DNA from 3 places in the Mesorhizobium sp. B2-3-13 genome. Region 1 is predicted to be linked to each of the others. Evidence: riboswitches for the same ligand, from Rfam matches in the RefSeq annotation. Region 1 holds a riboswitch; each other region holds the start of a gene.
What was found. A riboswitch is a leader RNA that binds a small molecule or an ion and turns the genes downstream of it on or off. The one in region 1 is predicted to bind cobalamin.
Positions count from the first base shown of each region.

Region 1 (7,707 bases):
GTGGAGGCCTCGACATGGGCCGCGCCGCCGTCTCGCGGATCGTCGGCCGCGATCCCGAAACGCTGGACCGGGCAGGCGTCTGCCGTGCGGCGATCGAAAGCCTGGCGGAGAATTTTTCCGATGGCATCGTCGCCCCCGCCTTCTGGACCGGCGTTGGCGGGCTGGCCGGCGGCGCCGCCTACAAGGCGGCCAACACCGCCGATTCGATGATCGGCCACCACACCCCGCGCCACGAGGCGTTCGGCTGGGCGGCGGCGCGCTTCGACGATTGGATCAACCTGCCGGCATCGCGGCTGACGGCGCTGCTGATCGTGCTCGCTTCCTTCTTGGTCGAGGGCGCCGACCCCCACTGCGGCTGGCAAGCGGTACGGCGCGACGCGAAAAAACACCGCTCGCCCAATGCCGGCTGGCCCGAAGCGGCCATGGCCGGCGCGCTTGGGCTCGCGCTTGCCGGACCACGCAGCTATGGCGGTGTCATGGTCGACGACATCTTCATGGGCGAAGGCGGCCGCAGCGATGTCGACAGCGGCGATATAAGGCGCGCGCTGCAACTCTACCGTGTCGCTGATTTCCTGCTGATTGGCTTGTTCGGCCTGGTCGCGGTGATCGCTGTTCTGGTTTTTTAAAACTCGATGCCCTGCTGAGCTTTCACGCCCGCCGAGAAATGATGCTTGGTGACGCCCATCTCGGTGACCAGATCGGCAGCCTCGACCAGCGCTGGCTTGGCGTTGCGGCCGGTGATGACGACATGCAGACCCTCGCGCCGGCCCTTCAGCGCCGCAACCACCTTGTCGAGATCGAGATAGTCGTAGCGCAACGCAATGTTGAGCTCGTCGAGCACGACAAGGCTGATCGAGGGATCGTCGATCAATTCCAGCGCCTTGGCCCAGGCGGCTTCGGCGGCGGCGATATCGCGCTTCAGGTCCTGCGTCTCCCAGGTGAAACCCTCGCCCATAGCATGCCAGACCACGCGGTCGCCGAAGGCGGCAAACGCATCCTTCTCGCCGGTGTGCCATTTGCCCTTGATGAATTGCACGACGCCGACGCGCTTGCCGTGGCCGAGCATCCGCAGCGCCAGCCCGAAGGCGGCCGTGGTCTTGCCCTTGCCGGGACCGGTGTTGACGATCAGCAACCCCTTCTCGACCGTCTTGCTCGCAACCTCGGCGTCCTGCACCGCCTTGCGCTTGGCCATTTTGGCGCGATGGCGCTCTTCATCCTTGTCGTCGATATCGGTCATTTCACTTCACCTTGAGCGGTAGCCCCGCCACCATCAGCAGCACCGTGTCGGCAACCGCGGCGACCCGCTGGTTGAGCCGGCCGGCGTCGTCGCGAAAACGCCGCGCCAGTGCATTGTCGGGAACGATGCCTTGCCCGACCTCGTTCGACACCACGAACCACGGTCCGCGCGGCCGCGACAGCACGTCGGCCAGCCGTCGGCACTCCGCCTCGACGTCGTAATCGGCCAGCATGTGATTGGTCAGCCATAGCGTCAGGCAGTCGACAAGCACCGGCCGATCATCCGGCAAGGCCTCCAGCGCTTCGGCAAGGTCGAGTGACGCATCGATGGTCGACCAGCCCTCACCGCGCCGCGAGCGGTGCACCGCGATGCGCTCGCGCATCTCATCGTCATAGGTTTGCGCCGTGGCGACATACGCCCATGGCGGGGGGAATGCCGTCACCAGGGTTTCGGCGTGCGCGCTCTTTCCGGAGCGCGCGCCACCGATGATGAAAGTCAGCTTGCCGCGGTCAGGCAAAGCTGTCGCGCAAGCTGGTCGCCGTGCCGGTGAAGCGCCTGCGCACCACGCCCACGACCGCGCCGAGCACCAGCCAGAACACCAGATTGGTCACCGTCACCGCCACCACGAACTGATGGTGCAGGCCTTCCGGGATAGGCGTCTCGAAACTGTCGGGCTGCGGCGCGCCGACGATATGCGGGACGACGATCAGCAAGACGGCGAAGATGGTCAATGGCAGCGATCTGCGAAACACGATCAGGCCAAGGCCGATAGCGGTCGCCGCGGCCGTTGCCGTCCACCAGATCTGGCGCGCAAGCAGATCGGCCGCCGGCATCGCCGGCAGTTCCGGCTGCAGGCCGAGGCCTGGTGCCAGCGTGAACACGGCAAAGCCGGCCAGCCCCCAGAATACGCCCTGGCGCCAATTGCCGACGCCGCCGGCAAACTCGGAAATCGCGACCAGGACCAGCGCGAAGCCGATGCCGGTGACGATATTGGCAACCACGCTGAAGGCAAAACGCTCGACACCGTCGGCCGGCGCCCAGCCTTCATCTTCCTCCGCCGGTGCCGTGACTTCGGCGGGTGCTGGCGCGGCAGAACTCATCGCATTCCCAGCGGGCGCGACCGTGCTCACCGCATCGTTGCTCGCCGCCGGTGCAGCCGCGTGGTCATGGTGATGGCCGCCGCCGGCCTGTTCGTAGACTTCCGCCTTGAGGATCAGCGGCACTGTCGCATAGGCCTGCATACAGGCGAGAACGACACCCGCCACAAGCCCCGCGATCGCCGCGATGAACACGACGTTGCGAAACAGATTCATGATGTCAGATCCTCGTTAGTGGCAGGGAAACGCCATCGAGTGGCGATAGTCGTGGGCGGCATTGTGGACCGCATCGATATGCGAGAAACCGACAAAGCCGACGACGAACATGCCGAGCAGCGCCGCGAGCGCGAGCTGCATGAAGCGCGACTGCGAGGAGACGGAGGCGCCGAGGGAGACGGAAGCGGTAGTCATGTCTTGTCCTTTCGCCCTCCACCCGAGGGCATCGAAGTCAGTTTCCTGTCGCCGGCAGGTCTCCTGGCTCGCGGATAAGCGCCCTTCCCCACCTTCCCGAGGAAAACCCTCAGTGGCATATGGAGAGGACTACCGCACACAGTTGCGGGGGCAGCCACGGCATTGGACAGGAATTCCTGTCCGCACCGCATTCCCTCTTGGCTCCAAAAAGGAACCGACGACGTTGGTGACTATAGGGAAATTTGCCGCGCGCGGCAAACCAAATTCCGACAGTCGCCAGCGCAGGAGCGTCGTATCGGCGAAGCCGCTCCATCCCGTCCTGATTGACAAATTTTCTAGTCGGGTGTCGGCTCGCAACCCTCACAGGAAGCCAGCCATGCAGCCCAATGCCAGCGAGCGCGAGCCCTACAACGGCCTGACCCGAACCCAGCAGACGCTGCCGTCATCGGCCTATTGGGACCAGGAGAACTATCAGCGTGATCTCGATGCCATCTGGTACAGAAATTGGCTGCTCGTCTGCCGCGAGACCGACCTTGCCCAGCCTTTGGCATTCCGCACCTTCCGCGTCGGTACGCAGGAAATCCTTGTGCTGCGCGACGACGCCAGCGAGTTGCATGCCTTCCACAACACGTGCCGGCATCGCGGTTCGCAGCTTTGCCAGGAAAGCGAAGGACGCCTGAAGGCGCGGCTGATCACCTGCCCGTACCATGCCTGGTCCTATTCGCTGCGTGGCGATCTGGTGCGTGTACCGTCGAAATCGCTGCCTGACGGCTTCGACAAGGCCGACCACCCGCTTTACCGCGTTGTACTCTCGGTGCGGCGGGGCTTCGTCTTCGTCAATCTTGCTGAAGATGCCGCCGGCTCAGTGCAGTCATCCTTCGACCCGGCCTCCGGCGACCTCGGCAACTGGCCGCTGGACACGCTGGTGTCAGGCCATGTGCTGCGCAAGGTGATGAACTGCAACTGGAAGATTTTCTGGGAAAACTTCAACGAGTGCCTGCACTGCCCGGGCGTCCACAAGGACCTGTCGCGGCTGGTGCCGATCTATGGCCGCGGCCTGATGAGCCGGCATGACGATCCCGAATGGACGCGCCATGCAGACAATGATGCGCCGGAATTCTCCGGCGGCCTGCGCGCCGGGGCTGAAACATGGTCGCGTGATGGGCAGACGCATGGGCCGGTTTTCCCCGGCTTGACGCAGGCGGAACGCACCGCCGGCCAGACCTACGCTACCAGCCTGCCCTCGATGTTCATCGTCGGCCATGTCGACTATGTCAGGACCGTGCGGCTGGTGCCGCTCGGTCCCGAACAGACCGAATTGACCGCCGAATGGCTGTTCGCGCCCGAGGCGCTCGCCGCCACCGATATCGACAACATCGTCGCCTTCGGCACACAGGTGCTGGAGGAGGATGCCGCGATCTGCGAGGTCAACCAGAAGGGCCTGCGCTCGATGCGTCATACAGCCGGCGTGCTGATGCCCGAGGAATATGAGCTGCACCGCTTCCACAATCGGGTGCGCGAGCGCCATGCTGAGCTTTCGCTCTGATTTTTTAGAGGGATTTAGGCAGGTAGCGCCAGGTCATGAGGCCACAAAACGCCGCCAGCAGGCCGAGCGTGACGAACACCGATCCCAATCCGAAGAAGGCCAGCACCACCGAATAGACCAGCGGCGGCGTCAATTCGGAAAAGTCGAGATAGGTGCGGTAGACCGCCGCCATCTGCGCGCGTTCATAGGAGCGCACCGAGCGCATGAAGGCGGTCGAGCCCAGCGCGTCGAGCGCGATGGTGAAGAAGGCGCCGCACAACAGGAAGGCGCCGGTCAGCAACGGCTCTGCCGCTCCGACCGTGCCCGCCGCCAGCAGCGACGCCGACATGGCGAAATAGGCAAACGTCATGGTGCGTCGGCCGCCAAAGCGTTTTCCTGCCTTGCCCCAGAAGATCGCCATGAACAGCAGCGCATTGCCGGCCGAGACCAGCAGGCCGCCCGCCAGTTCACCCTCGCCGGTGATCACCATGAACAGCGGTCCATAGACGAAGAACGTCGTCCAGAAGCACGACCGGCCGAAGGCGATCAGCCAGGCGAGCCTGAGCCTTGGCTGCGCCACGAAGCGGCCGATGTTGGCGAGCGGATTTGCCGGCCGCGTCTTGCCCGGGCGGATCGACGGGTTATCGCCCAGCCGGTAGGTCCAGAACAGCGCCAGCAAAGCCATGGCGAAAACCGCCACCGCGCCATGCGCGGCATAGATGCCGAAATGCGCATAAAGGAAAATGCCAAGCGTCGGCCCGCCCGTCCAGGCAACCATCGACCACGCCATGCGCAGCGATTCGGCCTGCATGAAGTCGGTCTTGCGGATGTGGTCCATGATGTAGAGGTTGAGTGTGATCGACAGCGCACTGGCGCCCATGACGCGGCACAGCATGCCGGCGAGTTGTCCAGCGAGCGTGTGGGTGACGAAGAACAGCGAGCCGATGGCGAGCAGGCAGGCGCCTGCCGTGTAGACCCAGCGCCGCGCGAAGCGGCGGATCAGCATCGGCATGAACAAGGTCACCGAGAGGCCGAGCATGGATACGACGGTGTAGAGGATCGAGACGATCTGCTCGTTGTGGAGTATCTCGTAGGCCTGGATCGGGATGACGCTCGACACCATGGCGCGGGCGAAGGACTCGACCGCGTAGAGCGAGGCGAAGGTGCGCGCATCCGCGGCCTTGAGGGCCGGAAGCCAGTTCGGATGGCGCACATGCGTGGACATTGCTTCCCCAAAGCAGAATCGCGGCGTCAAATCTGCCGTGGACATTTCAGGCCCATTAAGAGGAAACCGACGCACACCCGGCAAAAAGCGAAGCCGGTCAAAGGCTTTCCCGCGCTGGCCCAATTCGGCGGCTGGCGCGGGCTCCGCCGCGCGGTCAGGCCAAGGCGACCGGTCTTCTTCTATCCAGTGCAACCGTGATAGTCGTCTTGGAGGGCTGAATCAGATCGCGAGACCATGAGCATCCACACGCCGACCGCACCCGTTCCGCAGCCATCGAAGCGCATCGTTGCCATCGATATTTTGCGCGGCATCGCGCTGATCGCGATGGCAAGCTACCATTTCACCTGGGACCTGGAATTCTTCGGTTACACCGACCCCGGTCTCACCGCCTTCGGCTGGTGGAAGATCTACGCCCGCTGCATCGCCTCGACCTTCCTGTTCCTTGTCGGCGTCAGCCTCTATCTCGCCCATGGCCGACAGATCCGCTGGAACTCCTTCTGGAAACGGTTCGCCATGGTCGCCGGTGCGGCGGTCGCCATCTCGGTCGCCACCCGCATCGCCACGCCTGACGGATTCATTTTTTTCGGCATCCTGCATGAGATCGGGCTCGCCAGCCTGCTTGGCCTCGCCTTCCTGCGCCTGCCGGCGCTGCTGACGCTTGTCGCCGCCGCGCTGGTCATCGCGGCGCCCGTCTACCTGCGCTTCGAGGCACTCGATCACCCTTGGCTGTGGTGGATCGGCCTTTCCGCCGTCAATCCGCGCTCCAACGACTACGTGCCGCTGTTCCCCTGGTTCGGCGCGGTGCTTCTCGGCCTCGGAGTGGCGAAACTCGCTTCCGCTTCCGGCATACGGGCACGCCTGGCGAGCCTCGTGCCGGGCCGCTGGGCCAATCCACTGGTCTTCATCGGCCGCCACAGCCTGGCCTTCTACCTGATCCACCAGCCGCTGCTGATCGGTTGCGTCTGGCTGTTCTCGCAACTGATGCCGGCGCAAGTCGAGCCCCCGCAGGTCAATTTCCTGAAAACCTGCCAGCGCTCGTGCGAGCAGATGCGCAACGCAACCTTCTGTTCGAGCTATTGCGGCTGCATGCTTGATACGCTGCAAGGCGAAGGATCTCTTGATCGGCTCTTCAACAACGACCAGACTGCGGACTTCAGGGCGCATCTGTCCGATCTTGCCGCAACCTGCACAGCCAAGACGGACGACAAGATGACCGAGGGAGGAACACAATGACCGAGCCGAAGCCTGGGATGATACCGTGGCCGCCGGTGATCTACGCTGCCGCGATCGCCATCAGCATCATCCTCGGCATGCTCTATCCCTTGCCCTGGATCGGAGACCTCCTGGGCGACATTCTGTTCGCCGCTGGTTGGGTGGCGTTGTTCGCCGTCGCCGTACTCTGGTTCACCGCGATCCGCACCATGATGCGGGCCAGGACAACGCTCAATCCCAACGCCGTGCCCGATCATCTCGTCACGACCGGCCCCTTTGGCATCACCCGCGACCCGATGTACCTGGCCAACACGCTGCTGTTGATCGGCGTTGCCTTCGTCTCGGGCATCGCCTGGTTTTTCCTGCTTGCCTTCGTCGCCGCCTTCGTCACCCAGAAGGTCGCGATCGAGGGCGAGGAAAAGATATTGGCGGCGAAATTCGGCAAGAAATACCGCGACTATGCCAAGCGGGTGCGGCGCTGGATTTGAGCCAGCGTTAAAGTTGCCAATCTCCCCCTTATCGGGGAGATGTCCGGCAGGACAGAGGGCGCTGTCCCGCCGGCATCTCGAAATTTCGGCTAGGTGTTGACCCCGAGCTCGACCAGCCGCTCGACGCAAGACTCCTCGGCCTGATCGAGTTCGGCCAGCGTCTCCTCGAGGTCCCGGCGCTTTTGCCTGAGGTCCTCGCGCTTTTCCTCGATGCGCTTGATCATCAGCTTGAGCTGCCCGACCTCGCCCGGCGGCTCCTTGTACATCTGGATGATCTCGCGGATCTCGTTGATCGAGAAGCCGAGCCGTTTTCCGCGCATGATTTGCCGGATGAGGTGACGGTCGGAAGGGCGAAACAGCCGCGTACGGCCGCGCCGCACCGGCTGCACCAGTCCCTCGTCTTCGTAAAAACGCAGCGTCCGCGTCGACACGTCGAATTCGCGGGTCAGTTCGGTGATCGAATAATATTCCCGCATTGTCACTCCATGCCGGAATTCCGGGTGATCGCCATG
Region 1 covers NZ_VFVQ01000001.1:334,437-342,143, reverse strand. The annotation lists gene cbiB (adenosylcobinamide-phosphate synthase CbiB) at 1-626, shown strand, start outside; gene cobO (cob(I)yrinic acid a,c-diamide adenosyltransferase) at 623-1,237, opposite strand; gene cobU (bifunctional adenosylcobinamide kinase/adenosylcobinamide-phosphate guanylyltransferase) at 1,239-1,754, opposite strand; gene FJ941_RS01590 (CbtA family protein) at 1,747-2,550, opposite strand; gene FJ941_RS01585 (CbtB domain-containing protein) at 2,566-2,745, opposite strand; cobalamin riboswitch at 2,781-2,979, opposite strand; gene FJ941_RS01580 (aromatic ring-hydroxylating dioxygenase subunit alpha) at 3,122-4,291, shown strand; gene FJ941_RS01575 (MFS transporter) at 4,296-5,495, opposite strand; gene FJ941_RS01570 (DUF1624 domain-containing protein) at 5,730-6,728, shown strand; gene FJ941_RS01565 (isoprenylcysteine carboxylmethyltransferase family protein) at 6,725-7,195, shown strand; gene FJ941_RS01560 (MerR family DNA-binding transcriptional regulator) at 7,285-7,671, opposite strand.

Region 2 (7,707 bases), on a different contig from region 1:
GCCAGCCGCAGGTCTGGATATCGCTGCCGTTCTGGAACAACTTCTTCCTGATGGTCATCCTGATCTGGATCCAGACCGGCTTCGCCATGGTCATCCTGTCCTCGGCGCTGCGCGGCATCCCCGAAGAAACACTGGAAGCCGCGGTCATCGACGGCGCCAACCCGTTCCAGATCTTCTGGAAGATCATGGTGCCGCAGATCTGGGGCACCATCGCGGTGGTATGGACCACCATCACCATCCTGGTTCTGAAAGTGTTCGACATCGTCCTGACCATGACCAACGGTCAATGGAACAGCCAGGTGCTGGCCAATCTGATGTTCGACTGGATGTTCCGCGGCGGCGGCGATTTCGGCCGCGGCGCGACCATTGCCATCATCATCATGATCGCTGTCATTCCAATCATGATCTGGAACATTCGCCAGGCCAACAAAGAGACGGGAGGGCACTGAGATGGCCGTCGCGACCGGAAATTCGTTCGCCAGCCGTTTCGGCGTCCATATCGCGGTGCTCGTCTTCGTGGTGATCTGGACCATCCCGACGCTCGGCATCCTCGTCTCGTCGCTGCGCGACAAGGACCAGATCATCGCCTCGGGCTGGTGGAATTCCTTCGCCAGTTCCAGCCAAACAGAAGCCGGGCGACTGCCGGCCGCCTCGACACAAGCAGAAAAGGACGGCAAGTTCGTTCTCCAGGGCAATATCTTCGGCGACGGGGCCAAGCGCGCTATAAGCGCCTTCGGCGTCAAGGCGGCGGCACCGACGCAGTATCCTGCCGGCACATCAGCCGATCTCGGTGACGGCGTGACCCTGCAACTCAACGCCGACGGCAGCTTCGTCATGGCCTCGCCAAAGGCATTCGAAGGCGACCGGGGCCAGCGCGTCTACTACGCTTCGTCGGCGCCGCCGAAATTCACCACCGACAATTATCAGACCGTGCTGTTTTCCGAAGGCATCGGCCGCTCCTTCATGAATTCGCTGACGGTCACCATCCCGGCGACCGTCATCCCGATCCTGATCGCGGCGTTTGCCGCCTATGCGCTGGCCTGGATGCGCTTTCCGGGCCGCGCGCTCTTGATCGCTGTCGTCATCGGCCTGCTGGTGGTGCCGCTGCAGATGTCGCTTATCCCGCTCCTGAAGCTCTACAACGGCGTCGGGACGTTCTTCGGCGTGCCGTCCAAGACCTATCTCGGCATCTGGCTGGCGCATACCGGTTTCGGCCTGCCCTTCGCCATCTATCTGCTTCGAAGCTACATTGCCGGCCTGCCGCGCGAGATCATGGAATCGGCGCGCATCGACGGCGCCAGCGATTTCGAGATCTTCGTCAAGATCGTGCTGCCGCTGTCCTTCCCGGTGCTTGCCTCCTTCGCCATCTTCCAATTCCTGTGGGTATGGAACGATCTCCTGGTGGCAATGGTTTTCCTCGGAACGGCGCCCGACCAGATCGTGCTGACGGCCAAGCTCAATGCGCTGCTCGGCTCGCGTGGCGGCAACTGGGAGATCCTGACGACATCGGCCTTCATCACCATTATCGTGCCGCTGATCGTTTTCTTCTCGCTGCAGCGTTATTTCGTCCGCGGGCTGCTGGCCGGCTCGGTGAAAGGAGGTTGAGACAATGCACTCGGCTTTGAAGGCGACTTCGAAACCAGATCCCGCCATTGATCGCGACTGGTGGCGGGGCGCGGTGATCTACCAGATCTATCCGCGCAGCTATCAGGACTCCAACGGCGACGGCATCGGTGACCTCAAGGGCATCATCGGCAGGCTGCCCTACATTGCGGCCCTTGGCGCGGATGCCATCTGGATCTCGCCTTTCTTCAAATCGCCAATGAAGGATTTCGGCTACGACGTCTCGGATTATTGTGACGTCGACCCGATGTTCGGCACACTGGCCGACTTCGACGCGCTGACGGCGGAGGCGCACCGGCTGGGTCTCAAGGTGATGATCGACGAGGTGCTGTCGCATACCGCCGATATCCATCCCTGGTTCATGGAAAGTCGCTCGAGCCGCACCAATCCGAAGGCCGACTGGTATGTCTGGGCCGACGCAAGGCCCGACGGCACGCCGCCCAATAACTGGCTGTCGATCTTCGGCGGCTCGGCGTGGCAATGGGACACCAGCCGCCAGCAATATTACCTGCACAATTTCCTGGCCGAGCAGCCCGACCTCAACTTCCATAGCCGCCAAGTCCAGGACGCGCTGCTCGACGTCACCCGCTTCTGGCTGGAGCGCGGCGTCGACGGCTTCCGTCTCGATACCATCAATTTCTACTTCCACAGCCAGGGGCTGGAAAACAATCCGCCGCTGCCGCCGGAAGAGCGCAACGACCAGACCGCGCCGGCGGTCAACCCCTACAACTACCAGGATCATATCTACGACAAGAGCCGGCCGGAGAACCTCGCTTTCCTCGAGCGCTTCAGGGCGCTGCTCGACGAGTATCCGGCGACCGCGGCGGTCGGCGAAGTCGGCGATTCGCAGCGCGGGCTGGACGTGGTCGCCGCCTATACCGCCGGCGGCAAGCGCGTGCATATGTGCTATTCCTTCGACTTCCTGGCGCCGGAAAAGATCAGCGCCGCCAAAGTGCGCTCGGTGCTGGAAACCTTTGGCAGGGTCGCCAGCGACGGCTGGTCGTGCTGGGCGTTTTCCAACCATGACGTGATGCGCCCGGCCTCGCGCTGGGCCGCCGACGAAGCCGACCCGTCCGCCTATCTCAAGGTCATCTCGGCATTGCTGATGTCGCTGCGCGGCTCGGTCTGCATCTACCAGGGCGAAGAACTCGGGCTCGGCGAGGCCGACCTGCGCTTCGAGGACCTGCAGGACCCCTACGGCATCCGCTTCTGGCCGGAATTCAAGGGCCGCGACGGCTGCCGCACGCCCATGGTGTGGGATGGCGGCGCCAGGAATGGCGGCTTCTCCCCGGCAAAACCCTGGCTGCCGGTGCCGGCCAAGCATCTGTCACAGGCGGTCAACGTGCAGCAAGGCGATGAGACCTCCCTGCTTGAGCATTACCGGCGCTTTCTCGCCTTCCGCCGCGCCCATCCGGCGCTGGCAAAGGGCGACATCACCTTCATCGAAAGCGAGGGCGACACCGTCGCCTTCACCCGCCGGGCGGGCAATGAGGAGGTCGTCTGCGTTTTCAATCTGGGCGCCAGGCCGACGAAGGTTGACCTCGGCAACCGAACCCTGCAACCTTTGGTGGGACACGGGTTTTCCGGGCAGGCGAGCACCGGTTCGGTCGAACTCGGCGGTTACGACGCCTGGTTCGGACGCATAGGCTGAAACATCCGAGGAATCACTGGAGGAAATCAATGGCCGATGTCAATTTGAGACAAGTGAAGAAGTCCTACGGCAATCTCAACATTCTCCACGGCATCGACCTCGACATCAAATCGGGCGAATTCATCGTCTTCGTCGGCCCGTCGGGCTGCGGCAAGTCCACCTTGCTGCGCTCGATCGCCGGGCTTGAGGAAATCACCTCGGGTGAACTCAGGATCGACGGTCAGGTGGTCAACGACGTGCCGCCGTCGAAGCGCGGCATCGCCATGGTGTTCCAGTCCTACGCGCTCTATCCGCACATGACCGTCTACGATAACATGGCCTTCTCGATGAAGATCGGTGGGGAAAGCAAGGCCGAGATTGACAAGCGGGTACGACAGGCGGCCGAGATCCTGCAGTTGACCAAATATCTCGATCGCCTGCCCAAGGCGATGTCGGGCGGCCAGCGCCAGCGTGTCGCCATCGGCCGAGCCATCGTGCGCAATCCGAAAGTGTTCCTGTTCGACGAACCGCTGTCGAACCTTGACGCGGCGCTGCGCGTCGCCACGCGCATCGAGATCGCCAAGCTCAAGGAATCGATGCCCAACACGACTATGATCTATGTCACGCACGACCAGGTCGAGGCGATGACGCTGGCCGACCGCATCGTCGTGCTGAAGGATGGCCACATCGAGCAGGTCGGCACGCCGATGGAGCTCTACAAGAACCCCGGCAACCTCTTCGTCGCCCAGTTCATCGGCTCACCGGCCATGAATATCCTGCCGGCGACGGTCGACAAGACGGGCAATCCGACCATCGTCAGTCATGTCGGCGGCCGCAAGGCGACGGTACCGATCGCGACGCCTGCTTCGGCAAAGGGAGCGGCGGTCAGCTTCGGCGTGCGGCCGGAAGATCTCGCGATCGCCAGTGGTAGCGATTATCTGTTCGAGGGGACGGTCGATTATCTCGAGCAGCTCGGTGAGGTTCAGCTGGTCTATATCGACATCGGCCGTGCCGACCTGCCGCTGGTGACCAAGTTGCCGGGCAATGTCGAGGTCAAGCGCGGCTCGACGCTGCGGCTGACCGCCAATGCCGGAGATCTTCATATCTTCGATGCGGATGGACGGTCGTTCGCCCTGCAGGAAGCGGAAGCAAAAGCCGCCTGAGACCACAAGCTGTCTCGACAACGCAAAAAGAGAGCGGCGGGCAAGCCCGCCGCTCTCTTTGTATATTACCACGGCGGGTTAGTTGTTGCCGAAGAGGTTGCGGTCTGCGCCCTGAGGGGCGGACTTCTGTACGTCGCCCGACGAATTGAGCAGCTTGTAGACGGGCGATTCGCTCTTGCGGATCGAGCCCGTATGCGAGGTGTCGACGTTGACGGTCGCCAGCTTGTTGATGTCGGTGCCGCCAACGTTGTCGTTGCCGGCATAGGCGCTGCCAGCGGCAATCAGAAGAGCGGCGGCGGTAAGAACAATCTTTTTCATTTTGGTACTCCGATTTTTTCGAATTCAAGGGGCGGGCTGAGCGCGCTGTCCTTGCTTGAAGAGATGTTAGTTGTTGCCGAACAGGTTGCGATCGGCGCCGTGCTGGACGGGCTCCTGGCTGGCAGGAGCCGACTTATCGACCGACGCGGTGTACGAGTTGTCCACCGCGGCGGCAGGCTGGTTGGCGCCGTTGGAGCCATAGTTGTCGCTGGCAAAAGCGCTGCCGGAAATGGCCAGAACGGCGGCGGCGGCAATAAGGATCTTGCTCATTTTAGACACTCCTGAATTTCTTGAATTCTACCGGATCGGCGGGCAAGCCCGCCGTCCGTGGGGACAGGCCGTTAGCGGCCGAAGAGGTTGCGATCGCTGCCCTGAGCAGGCGTTTGAGCACCCGGCTCCGACGTCTTGGTGGAGGTGGAAGCGGTGTACGAGCTGTCCACCGCGGCAGCAGGCTGGTTGGCGCCGTTCGAACCGTAGTTGTCGCTACCAGCGAAGGCGCTGCCGGAAACAGCCAGAAGGGCGGCGGCAGTGAGAATGATCTTTTTCATTTTTTGGCACTCCAGTATTTTTCCGTCCATCTAGCGGCGTGTCTTGGGATTAAATCGCGTCGTTCGGACAGCCCCGATGTGGGAGAGCACCCTTGCCGTTTCCAATCACGAAGTTGTTCAGCGTGGACCATGACTCCACTACTTGAAATTGTACCAGCGCCTTCCGCATCTCTTATTTTCTCTTGTGATATCAGCTAGTTACCTTAAAACAGCATCCTGATCACCAACTGTGTCGGAGGCTCGGCGTTCACAGCGTCTTGCACGCACCGTCAACAGAAACGAACCGTTCGGTTCGATTTTAGACTGCTCTAATAGTCACTTTTTGAAACTGTTAACCTATTTGCTGCCGGCAAAGGGGTCGAAGACGGTGCCGGCGCGGCTTGGCGACAGAAGGCGATTCCAACGGCTACAAGCCTGTCATGACGATCCAGCATGCGTGTCGCGCCGCATGGATGCGATGTCGCTTTCGTGCCGATGTCGCAAAGCCTGTCGTGATTAGATCAGGCATCTCAGGTGCCGCTGCGTGACGACGGAGCGGAGAATTGGGAAGCCGGTCAGATTCCGGCGCTGCCCCCGCAACGGTGGTGGAGTTCAAGTCGCAACGGGAGACCACTGGGCTAAAGCCTGGGAAGGTGTCGCGATGGTCCGCAAGGACAACTCCAGAGCCCGGAAACCAGCCCGAGATCGCTAGAACTCGACTGATCGCGGTGGGCGGTCAAGAGGCGGATGGTGTTTGTCCGGCTTTTCGCCGATCTGCGCCCAGTCCTTCCTCAATCACCACCAGTTCAGTCCTTGAAACTGAGGACAGGACATGGACGCGCGCAACGACATGCTGAGGCTCTTGAACAGCCGCAGACAAGGCTTTTCGCTGGAACAGCCCTTTTACACCGACCCGGACTACTTCAAGCTGGACATGGCGTTGATCTGGTATCGCGACTGGCTGTTCATCGGCCATGATTGCGAATTGCCCAAGCCGGGCAGCTTCATCACCGTGCAGATCGGGGATTATCCGGTCGTGCTGGTGCGCGATCAGCAGGGCAAGATCAACGCCTTCCACAATTCCTGCCGCCATCGCGGCAGCCGCGTCTGCAATTCCGACAAGGGCACGGCCGCCAAGCTGGTCTGTCCCTATCATCAATGGACCTACGAGCTCGACGGCCGGCTGCTGTTCGCCCGCCAGATGGCCGATGGGTTCGACAAGAGCCAGTTCGGGCTGAAGCCGGTCGCCTGCGAAAGCGTCGCCGGCTATGTCTTCATCTGCCTGGCCAAGGAGCCAGCCGACTTCGCGCCGATGCGGGCGATGATCGAGCCCTACCTTTTGCCGCACCGGCTGCGTGAGGCAAAAGTCGCCTTCGAGAGCACCATCATCGAGAAGGGCAACTGGAAGCTGGTCTGGGAAAACAACCGCGAATGCTATCATTGCGCCGGCAATCATCCCGAACTCTGCAAGACCTTCCCGGAAGCACCGACGGTAACCGGCGTGCAAGGCGCCGACAGCGATCCGGAGATGCTGGCGCACTGGGCGAAATGCGAAGCGGCCGGCCTGCCGAGCAAGTTCCGCATCGATCCGGCCGGCCAGTATCGCGCGACCCGCGCACCGCTGCTGCGCGATGCCGTCAGCTATACGATGACGGGAAAGCGCGCGGTCGAGAGGAACCTTTCCGACAGCGTTTCAACCAACCGCATCGGTTCGTTGCTGCTTTACCACTATCCGACGACCTGGAACCACATCCTGGGCGACCACGCCGTCACCTTCCGGGTGCTGCCGATCAGCGCCACGGAAACGGCGGTGACGACCAAATGGCTGGTGCATAAGGATGCGGTCGAGGGCGTCGATTACGATCTCGCAGAACTCACCCATGTCTGGACCGAGACCAACGACCAGGATCGCCGCATCGTCGAGGAAAACGCCTTCGGCATCCTGTCGCCGGCCTACGAGCCAGGCCCCTATTCGGAGCTCCATGAGGGCGGCGTGACCCAGTTCGTCGAGTGGTACGCGTCCTTCATCGGGCCACGGCTTGCCGAAGGCGGCCGGCCGGCCCTGCGCAGCGTTGCCTAGGCATATCGCTAAAGACGGCGGTTTTGGGCATGCGCAGAACAAAAGGGACAAGAGGATGAATGCGATGACGGACCTCGGCCTCTATCGCCATCTCGACCAGATGGCGCCCTGGAACGACAGGCTGCAGGTGCTGGAAGTGACCGGCGTCACCGACGAGGCGCCCGACGTGAAGACCTTCACCTTCCGCTCCGACAACCAGACCTGGTTCCGCTACAAGCCGGGCCAGTTCGTGACGCTGGAATTGCCGACACCGGACGGGCCGCTGATGCGCACCTATACGCTGTCATCGTCACCGTCGCGGCCATTCTCGATCGCGGTGACGGTGAAGGCGCAGGTGGGCAGCATCGGCACACGCTGGATGTTCGA
Region 2 covers NZ_VFVQ01000011.1:149,006-156,712, forward strand. The annotation lists gene FJ941_RS15415 (sugar ABC transporter permease) at 1-449, shown strand, start outside; gene FJ941_RS15420 (carbohydrate ABC transporter permease) at 451-1,605, shown strand; gene FJ941_RS15425 (alpha-glucosidase) at 1,610-3,274, shown strand; gene ugpC (sn-glycerol-3-phosphate ABC transporter ATP-binding protein UgpC) at 3,304-4,416, shown strand; gene FJ941_RS15435 (DUF680 domain-containing protein) at 4,495-4,734, opposite strand; gene FJ941_RS15440 (DUF680 domain-containing protein) at 4,801-5,004, opposite strand; gene FJ941_RS15445 (DUF680 domain-containing protein) at 5,076-5,282, opposite strand; cobalamin riboswitch at 5,777-5,979, shown strand; gene FJ941_RS15450 (aromatic ring-hydroxylating dioxygenase subunit alpha) at 6,094-7,341, shown strand; gene FJ941_RS15455 (hybrid-cluster NAD(P)-dependent oxidoreductase) at 7,406-7,707, shown strand, end outside.
Region 2: another riboswitch for cobalamin. It lies ahead of FJ941_RS15450 (aromatic ring-hydroxylating dioxygenase subunit alpha); the one in region 1 lies ahead of FJ941_RS01585 (CbtB domain-containing protein).

Region 3 (7,707 bases), on a different contig from region 1:
CGTGTCGGTGACGCGGACGGTCAGCCCCTCACCGCTCCGCTCAGCCTTCCGGCAGCGGAATGAACTCTTTCTCATCGCCAGGAACGATATCGAAGCGGCCGGTCTTCCATTCCTGCTTGGCCTGCTCGATGCGCTCCTTCGACGAAGAGACGAAATTCCACCAGATGTAGCGCTTCGAACCGAGCGAGGCGCCGCCGAACAGCATGAAATGCGCACCGGTTTGCGACGATATGACGATCTCGTCGCCGGGCCGGAACACCAGCAGCCGTTCGGCCGGAAAGACGTCGCCCGAAATCGAGACTTCGCCCTCCAGCGTGTAGATGGCGCGCTCTTCCGCATCGGCCGGGATTTTGACGCTGGCACCGGGCCCCAGCCGCAAATCGGCGTAGAGCGTGTCGGAATCTGCCCGCACCGGGGACCGCAATCCTTGGAAGTCACCGATGACGACGCGGCCGCTGACGCCTTCGGCATCGATCTCTGGAAGCCGCAGCGCCGCTGTGTTCTCGAACACCGGTGCAACCTCTTCCTTGCCGTCCGGCAGAGCCAGCCAGGTCTGCAGGCCGGAGATCGACATCGGCGCGCCGCGCAATTCCTGCGGCGTGCGCTCGGAGTGGACGATGCCGCGGCCCGCAGTCATCAGGTTCACGTCGCCGGGCTCGATCACCATTTCGGTGCCGAGCGAATCGCGATGCCTGATCTTGCCATCGAACAGATAGGTCACGGTCGACAGGCCGATATGCGGGTGGGGACGGACATCGAGCGCCTGGCCGGTGCGCATGATCGCGGGGCCCATGCGATCGAAGAAAATGAACGGCCCTACCAGCCTTCTCTTGGCGGTCGGCAAGGCGCGGCGCACCTCGAAGCCGCCAATATCCTTGGCGTTGGGGATGACCATCAGTTCGATCTGGTCGCTGGCGAAGGCATCGCCGGCCTCAGGGTCTTTCCCCGGGAAGAAGCTCATGAACTCTCCTGGTCAGCGCTCGGTGGCCGCTTTGGACATGTCAGGCGAACCGGATCGCCGCCTTTGCTCTCAGTTTGGCTGCCACCTCTTCGCGATTGCGCGGCTGCTGGTGGGTTTCGAGGGAATCAAGCAATTCGCGTGCGGATGCCGCGATGGCTTCGACCGCATGATCGAACGCATGCTGGTTCTGTTTCGACGGTCGCGTCGTTCCACTGAGCTTGCGGACAAACTGGAGTGCCGCGCCGCGGACTTCGTCATTGGTTGCCGGCGGATCAAAATTGAACAGGGTCTTGATGTTTCTGCACATCGCTTCCGTATCTCCTCTTGTCCGTTTCAATCGGGACGAGTTGTATCCTCAATCATGATCGTGTTCAAAAATCGGTAAGCCTGCTCCGGACCTCAGTCCGCGTCGAGCGGCTCGGTTCCAACCGGCTTGCCGTCGCGCGACAGCCTGATCTTCTCGACCTTGTCCTCGGCGGCCTTCAGTAACCGGTCGCAATGCACCTTCAGCGCCTCGCCGCGTTCGTAGATCCGGATCGACTGGTCGAGCGGCACGTCGCCACGCTCCAGATCATCGACGATCTTCTCCAGCGCGTCGAGTGCCTGCTCGAAGCTCATCGCCTTGACGTCTTCGTTGATCTCACCAGTCATCATTCATCCTTTCATCAGTCGCCCGACATGGGCGCCGACCGAAAATGCCAATCCCTGCAGATCGTAGCCGCCCTCGAGCACGCTGACGAGCCGGTTGCCGCTATGGCGTGCGGCGCGCTGCATCAGTTGGCCGGTCGCCCAGTCGAAATCGTCCTCGGTAAGATTGATCTCCGCCAGCGGGTCGCGATGGTGCGCGTCGAAGCCGGCCGAAATGATGATCAGGTCGGGGGCGAAATTATCGAGTGCCGGCAGCACGCGCGACAGGAAAGCATCGCGAAACACCTCGCTGCCGGTCTGCGGCGCCAGCGGCGCGTTGACGATGTTGCCGGCGCCGGTCTCGTTCTTCGCGCCGGTGCCGGGATAGAGCGGCATCTGGTGCGTCGAGCAATAGAGCACCGAGGGATCGTCCCAGAAAATATCCTGCGTGCCGTTGCCGTGGTGCACGTCCCAATCGACGACGGCGACACGCTCCGCGCCATGCTTCTTCTGCGCATAGCGGGCAGCGATAGCCGCAGTGTTGAAGAAGCAGAAGCCCATGGCCGTGTTCTTTTCAGCATGATGGCCAGGCGGCCGGGCGGCGACGAAGACATTGTCGGCGCGGCCCGCAAAGACGTCGTCGACGGCGGCATTGGCGGCGCCGATCGCGGTGATCACCGCCTGCCAGCTCTTCGGGCTGGCGGTGGTGTCGGCGTCGATGCGGGCGAGGCCTTCAGCGGGAATGGCGGCGCGCACGCGCGCGACGAAATCGGCGGGATGCGCATAGAGGATGGTCGCCTCGTCGCCTTGCGGTGCCTCGGCGCGGTCAAGCGCGGCAAAAGCTTCGTCGTCGAGCACGCGCTCGATGGCGCGCAAGCGGTCGGGCCGCTCGGGGTGACCTGGCGGGGTGATGTGTTCGAGGAAGATCGGGTGCGTGTAGAGACGAGTGGCCATGTCCCCCTATCTAGTGCCCCGGCGCCGTGATGGCCATGCGTTGCGGCTTGATCGCTGGGGAAAATCACGGCTGCGTCCATTCATGTCGCTGCGGGCATTGGCGTCGCCGGCGCTTCGGCGTAAGGTCGCCGCCACTGCCTGGTGCCCGCCGGTCTGTTTGTTTTAGCCGCATTCTGCGACGCCAAGTGATTCCACTTGGCTGCAAATGCTCTGGCGGGAGAATCGGGAACACGGTTTGATACCGTGGCGTGCCCAACGCTGTGAGGGGGACCGCGCCGGTAAGTGCCACTGTCGATGACGGGAAGGCACCGGACGCGGGTTGATCCCGAGCCAGAAGACCGGCCTGGCAGGCATCGTCATCCGCATGGTCAGGCGGATGGCATCAGAACGACGTGCGCCCTCCTGGACGCACAAAGTACGCTCTGGGAATTTGAACTGCTGCAATCGCAAGGGGACAAGCGATGCCGGAAGCTATGACCGCTCCAACGGCCAATGGATTTGATCAGATCGCGCGCGACGCGGTTTACCGCGCCATGTTCACGCGACGCGACGTCCGCAGCCATTTTACATCGGAAGCGATCGACGACGAGGTGCTGGCGCGGCTGCTGCTTGCCGCCCATCACGCGCCATCGGTCGGCTTCATGCAGCCTTGGAATTTCATCGTCATTCGCGATGTCGCGCGACGGTCGAAGGTGCGCGACCTGTTCCTTGCCGCGCGCGAACAGGAACTGCCGGCAATCGAGGCGGACCGGCGGGCGCTCTACCGCAAGCTCAAGCTCGAAGGCATTTGCGAAAGCGCGCTCAACATCTGTATCACCTGCGACCACGAGCGCTCGAAAGGCTCGCCGCTGGGACGTTGGCACAATCCGGAAATGGATCTCTACAGTACGGTCTGCGCGGTACAGAATTTCTGGCTGGCGGCACGCGCCGAGGGCGTTGGCGTCGGCTGGGTCAGCATCATCGAGGCGCAAGCGCTGAAAAGTCTGCTGTCTATCCCCGACCACGTGACGCCGATCGCCTATCTCTGCGTCGGCCGTGTCTCGGAGTTTGCGCCGAAACCGGACCTCGAAACGCACGGCTGGGGCCGACGGCTGCCGCTGCCCGAACTGATCATGAGCGAGACTTTTTGCGGCCAGGGTGAAGCCTCGCTCAAATCTACGGTGGCCCGCCTCAACACCGTCGCCGCTGCGCCGGCAAACCCCGCCGATCAGCGCGTCGCGCCGGCCGTGCCCCAGCGCGAACCGTCGAAGGTGGAGAGTGCCTTGCGCTTGAGTTCCCGGAACTTCGACGAGGCATCGGCCAGCCGTGCGTCCCAGGCGGCATCGGGCACCTGGCCCTCGATGGTCTTGAAATAGACCTGCATCAGGCACGCGATGGCGAAAGGTTCGATGAACGCCGCCTTGAAGGCCCAGGCAAAGACAATGGCCAGAACGAAGGCCCAGCCGGCGAGCTGTCCGGGCATGACGTAAAGAATGGCGGCCGCCGGAGCCAGCATCAGCAGGAAGATGACGAAGGAGACCCCCCACATGATCAACGCCAGCCAGACTGCGTTCTTGACCATGATCTTGCCGTTCTGGGCGTAGAGCACGACGCCTTGCCGTGCGGTCTCGAAGGGTGAGGACGAATTGATGCGGATGTTGTAGCCGAGAATGATCTCGTCGACATAGGTCAGCGACAGGCGGATCACCGTGTTGAGGAACGAGACCAGGCCGCTCAGGCCCGGAATGGGCAGGAAAGCCGCAATGCCGCCCAACAGGCCGGTGATGGCGCGGATGGCGCCCTTGACCAGCTGGTCGACGACGAAAAGGATGTTCGCTTCGGCAAAACGCTCGGTCACAACCTCTTTCGCGTAGGCGATCTGGTTCTGGCCGTCGGGTACGTCATGGCCGTCGATCAGATGCACCATGACAGCGATATGGCCTGCCTTGACGACGTAGAGGATGTATTCGCGGATCCAGTAGACGGCGATCGAGACGAGGCCGAAGCCAACAATCCCGCCCCACATGGCAAAGGACAGCGGCCCATCGGGATCGGTGGAGATATGGCCGACGCCATAGCCGACGGAGGCGCCCGTGCCGGTGGCCATGATATAGGCCAGCGTGATGCCGAAATAGACGATCATGCGAAAGACGATGAAAGGCCAGGTCCGCATCATGATGGACACCGACCTGCCGATATCGAAATCCCACATGCCCCGAATCCCCCAGAGGTGGCTGTGGAGGATGCGCCCAAACCGTCTATTGTCAATTGCAGGCGGTGGCGGGAGCGCCACGGTGGCTCAGTTTGGCCGCGCTTCCGGCTTTTCGAGCAGGCCTTCGAGCAATTGCTTGAACGCTGCCACCACCTTCCTCGACGTCGCTTCGGGATCGTTCGAGTTGGCGATCCGCTGTGCGGCCTGGCTGCTCGCCCCGTTGATCAGCCGCGCCGCGGTCTCGGGATCGAGGCCCGGCACGACCACCCCCTCCTCTTGCAGCGCGGTCAGATGATCGGTCATTGAACCGACGCAGGCATTGGCATTCGACCACTGTGCCGGATCGCCCAGCACGGCCGGACCGTCCCGGAACATGATGCGCTGGATTTCCGGCTCCAGCGCCATTTCGATGTAGGTCGTGCATTCGTCGACGAAATGCTGCCAGCGGGTCGGCGCCCTCGACGCGACCTCATTCACCCGCGCGGCCATTTCCGCATCGATTTGCGCGATAACCGCCTGCAGCAGTCCCTTCTTATCGCCGAAGTGATGATAGAGGGCGCCGCGCGTCAGTCCGGCCGATGCGGTGAAATCGTCCATCGACGCTTCGGCATAACCGATGGTGCCAAAGGCTTGGCGCGCCGCGGCGATCAGCTTGGCACGCGTCTCGGCGATCATCTCCTTGCGGGGTCGGTGCATGCTCTGGCCTTATCTACATACGCTCCGTATGCCAATTGACATACGCGACGTATGGTCTATTTGAGACTTATACGTCTCGTATGTAATTGTCGAATCGCCCCTTGTCGAGGAACAGGATCATGCAAAACCCCTACTCGGAAATCTTTCGCGCTCCTGGCGCCAGGGGCTTTGCCGCCGCCGGCTTCATGGCGCGCCTGCCGATCGCCATGGCGCCGATCGGCATCGTGGCGATGCTGTCGCAGACGCGTGGCGAATACTGGCTGGCGGGTGCGGTTTCGGCGACATTCGCCTTGGCCAATGCTTTCCTGGCGCCGCAAATATCGAGGTTGGTCGACCGCCTCGGCCAGACGCGGGTTGTCGTCCCCACCACCATCATCTCCGTGCTCGCATTCACGGCCCTGATCGCATCGGCCAATCGGGACTGGCCGATAGGGACGCTATTCGTGTCGGCATTGCTGGCCGCGGCGATGCCAAGCATGCCGGCCATGATACGCGCGCGCTGGACCGAGATTTTCCGGGGCCGGCCCGAGATGAACACCGCCTTCGCCTTCGAGTCGGCGGCCGACGAACTGGTCTACATCGCCGGCGCATCGCTGTCGGTTGGTCTCAGCGCCGCGCTATTCCCGGAAGCGGGCGTGCTCGTCAGCACGCTGTTCCTGGCCCTGGGCTCGATAGCCTTCATTCTGCAGCGTTCGACCGAACCGCAAGTGCGACCGGTGGACCATGGCTCAACCGGCTCGGCTATCCGCCTGGGGCCGGTTCAAATCATCACCTTCGCCATGATCTTCATCGGCGCGACTTTCGCGACGACGGAGGTGAGCACGGTGGCGATCACCAAGGAACTCGGCCAGCCAGGCGCCGCAAGTCTCGTCATCGGCGTCTATGCGCTGGGCTCCTTCGTGCTCGGCATCATCATCGGCGCGCTCAATCTGACGGCACCGCTGCAGCGCCAGCTCGCCATCGCGGTCGCGTTGGTCGCGCTCGGCACACTGCTGCCGCTTACCGCCAGCACCGTGCCCGTGCTCGCGCTGACTGTCTTCATCAGCGGCGTGGCGATCTCGCCGACCTTCATCACCGCCTTCGGCCTGATCGAACGGCATGTGCCTGAGACGATGCTGACCGAAGGCATCACCTGGGTGACCACCGGCATCGGCATCGGCATGGCGCTCGGTTCGTTCGCTGCCGGCGCCGTGGTGGATGCGTTCGGCGCCCAGAACGGGTTCTGGGTTTCGGTGGCATCAGGCGTTATCGCACTGGTTACGGTGCTGCTCGGCCAGCGCAGCCTCGCCACCCATGAATGCGAGTTGGAAGGATGCGAGGCGGCAATCCCGGCCGAGTGACAGCCAGGATTTCTTGAGCTCAGATAATCTCGGTCTTGGCGATGTGGATGCCAAACCCTTCGAGACCGACATAATGGCGTTCGCGCGAGGCGATCAGGTTGATGGAGGAAATGCCGAGATCCTTCAGGATCTGCGCACCAAGGCCGATCTCGCGCCATTCGCTCTCGCGCCGGCGCGCCTCTTCATGGTCCTCGCGATCGCCCGGCGCCGGCCGGTTGCGCTCCTGGTGGGCGACGCCGACCGAGCCCTCGCGCAGATAGACGATGACACCGCGCTTGCGCTCGCCCATCGCCTTCATGATGCCGTCGAGGCGGTGGCTGGTGCCGAACACATCGGTTACGACGTCCTCCGAATGCAGTCGCACCGGGACGTCCTCGCCGTCGCGGATATCGCCGAAGACGATGGCGACGTGATGCATCGTGTCCCAGGGCAGCGTGTAGGTGAAGACCTGCGCCTTGCCACCCAGCGTCTCGATGTCGGAACAGGCGACGCGCTCGACCAGCGTTTCCTTGCGCTGCCGGTAAGCGATGAGGTCGGCGACCGATACCTGCTTGAGACCGTGCTCCTCGGCGAAGGCCGCGACCTGCGGGCCGCGCTTGACGGTGCCGTCATCATTGACCAGTTCCGAGATCACGCCGATCGGCGGCAGGCCGGCGAGCCTGCAGAGGTCGACCGCGGCCTCGGTGTGACCCGAGCGCATCAACACGCCGCCTTCGCGCGCGATGAGCGGAAAGATGTGGCCGGGGCGGACGAAATCGGAGGCGCCGACATTGCCGTTGGCAAGATTGCGAACGGTCAGCGTGCGGTCGTCGGCTGAAATGCCTGTCGTGGTGCCATGCTTGAAGTCGACGCTGACGGTGAAGGCGGTCGTGTGGGCCGAATCATTGTCGGCCACCATCGGCGCGAGGTTCAGCCGCTTGGCCTCCTCGCGCGGCATC
Region 3 covers NZ_VFVQ01000015.1:50,213-57,919, forward strand. The annotation lists gene FJ941_RS18650 (pirin family protein) at 41-961, opposite strand; gene FJ941_RS18655 (DUF2277 domain-containing protein) at 1,002-1,268, opposite strand; gene FJ941_RS18660 (exodeoxyribonuclease VII small subunit) at 1,361-1,612, opposite strand; gene FJ941_RS18665 (histone deacetylase family protein) at 1,616-2,542, opposite strand; cobalamin riboswitch at 2,722-2,904, shown strand; partial or broken gene bluB (5,6-dimethylbenzimidazole synthase) at 3,076-3,585, shown strand; gene FJ941_RS18675 (hypothetical protein) at 3,750-4,733, opposite strand; gene FJ941_RS18680 (TetR/AcrR family transcriptional regulator) at 4,821-5,429, opposite strand; gene FJ941_RS18685 (MFS transporter) at 5,549-6,769, shown strand; gene ribB (3,4-dihydroxy-2-butanone-4-phosphate synthase) at 6,789-7,707, opposite strand, start outside.
Region 3: another riboswitch for cobalamin. It lies ahead of bluB (5,6-dimethylbenzimidazole synthase); the one in region 1 lies ahead of FJ941_RS01585 (CbtB domain-containing protein).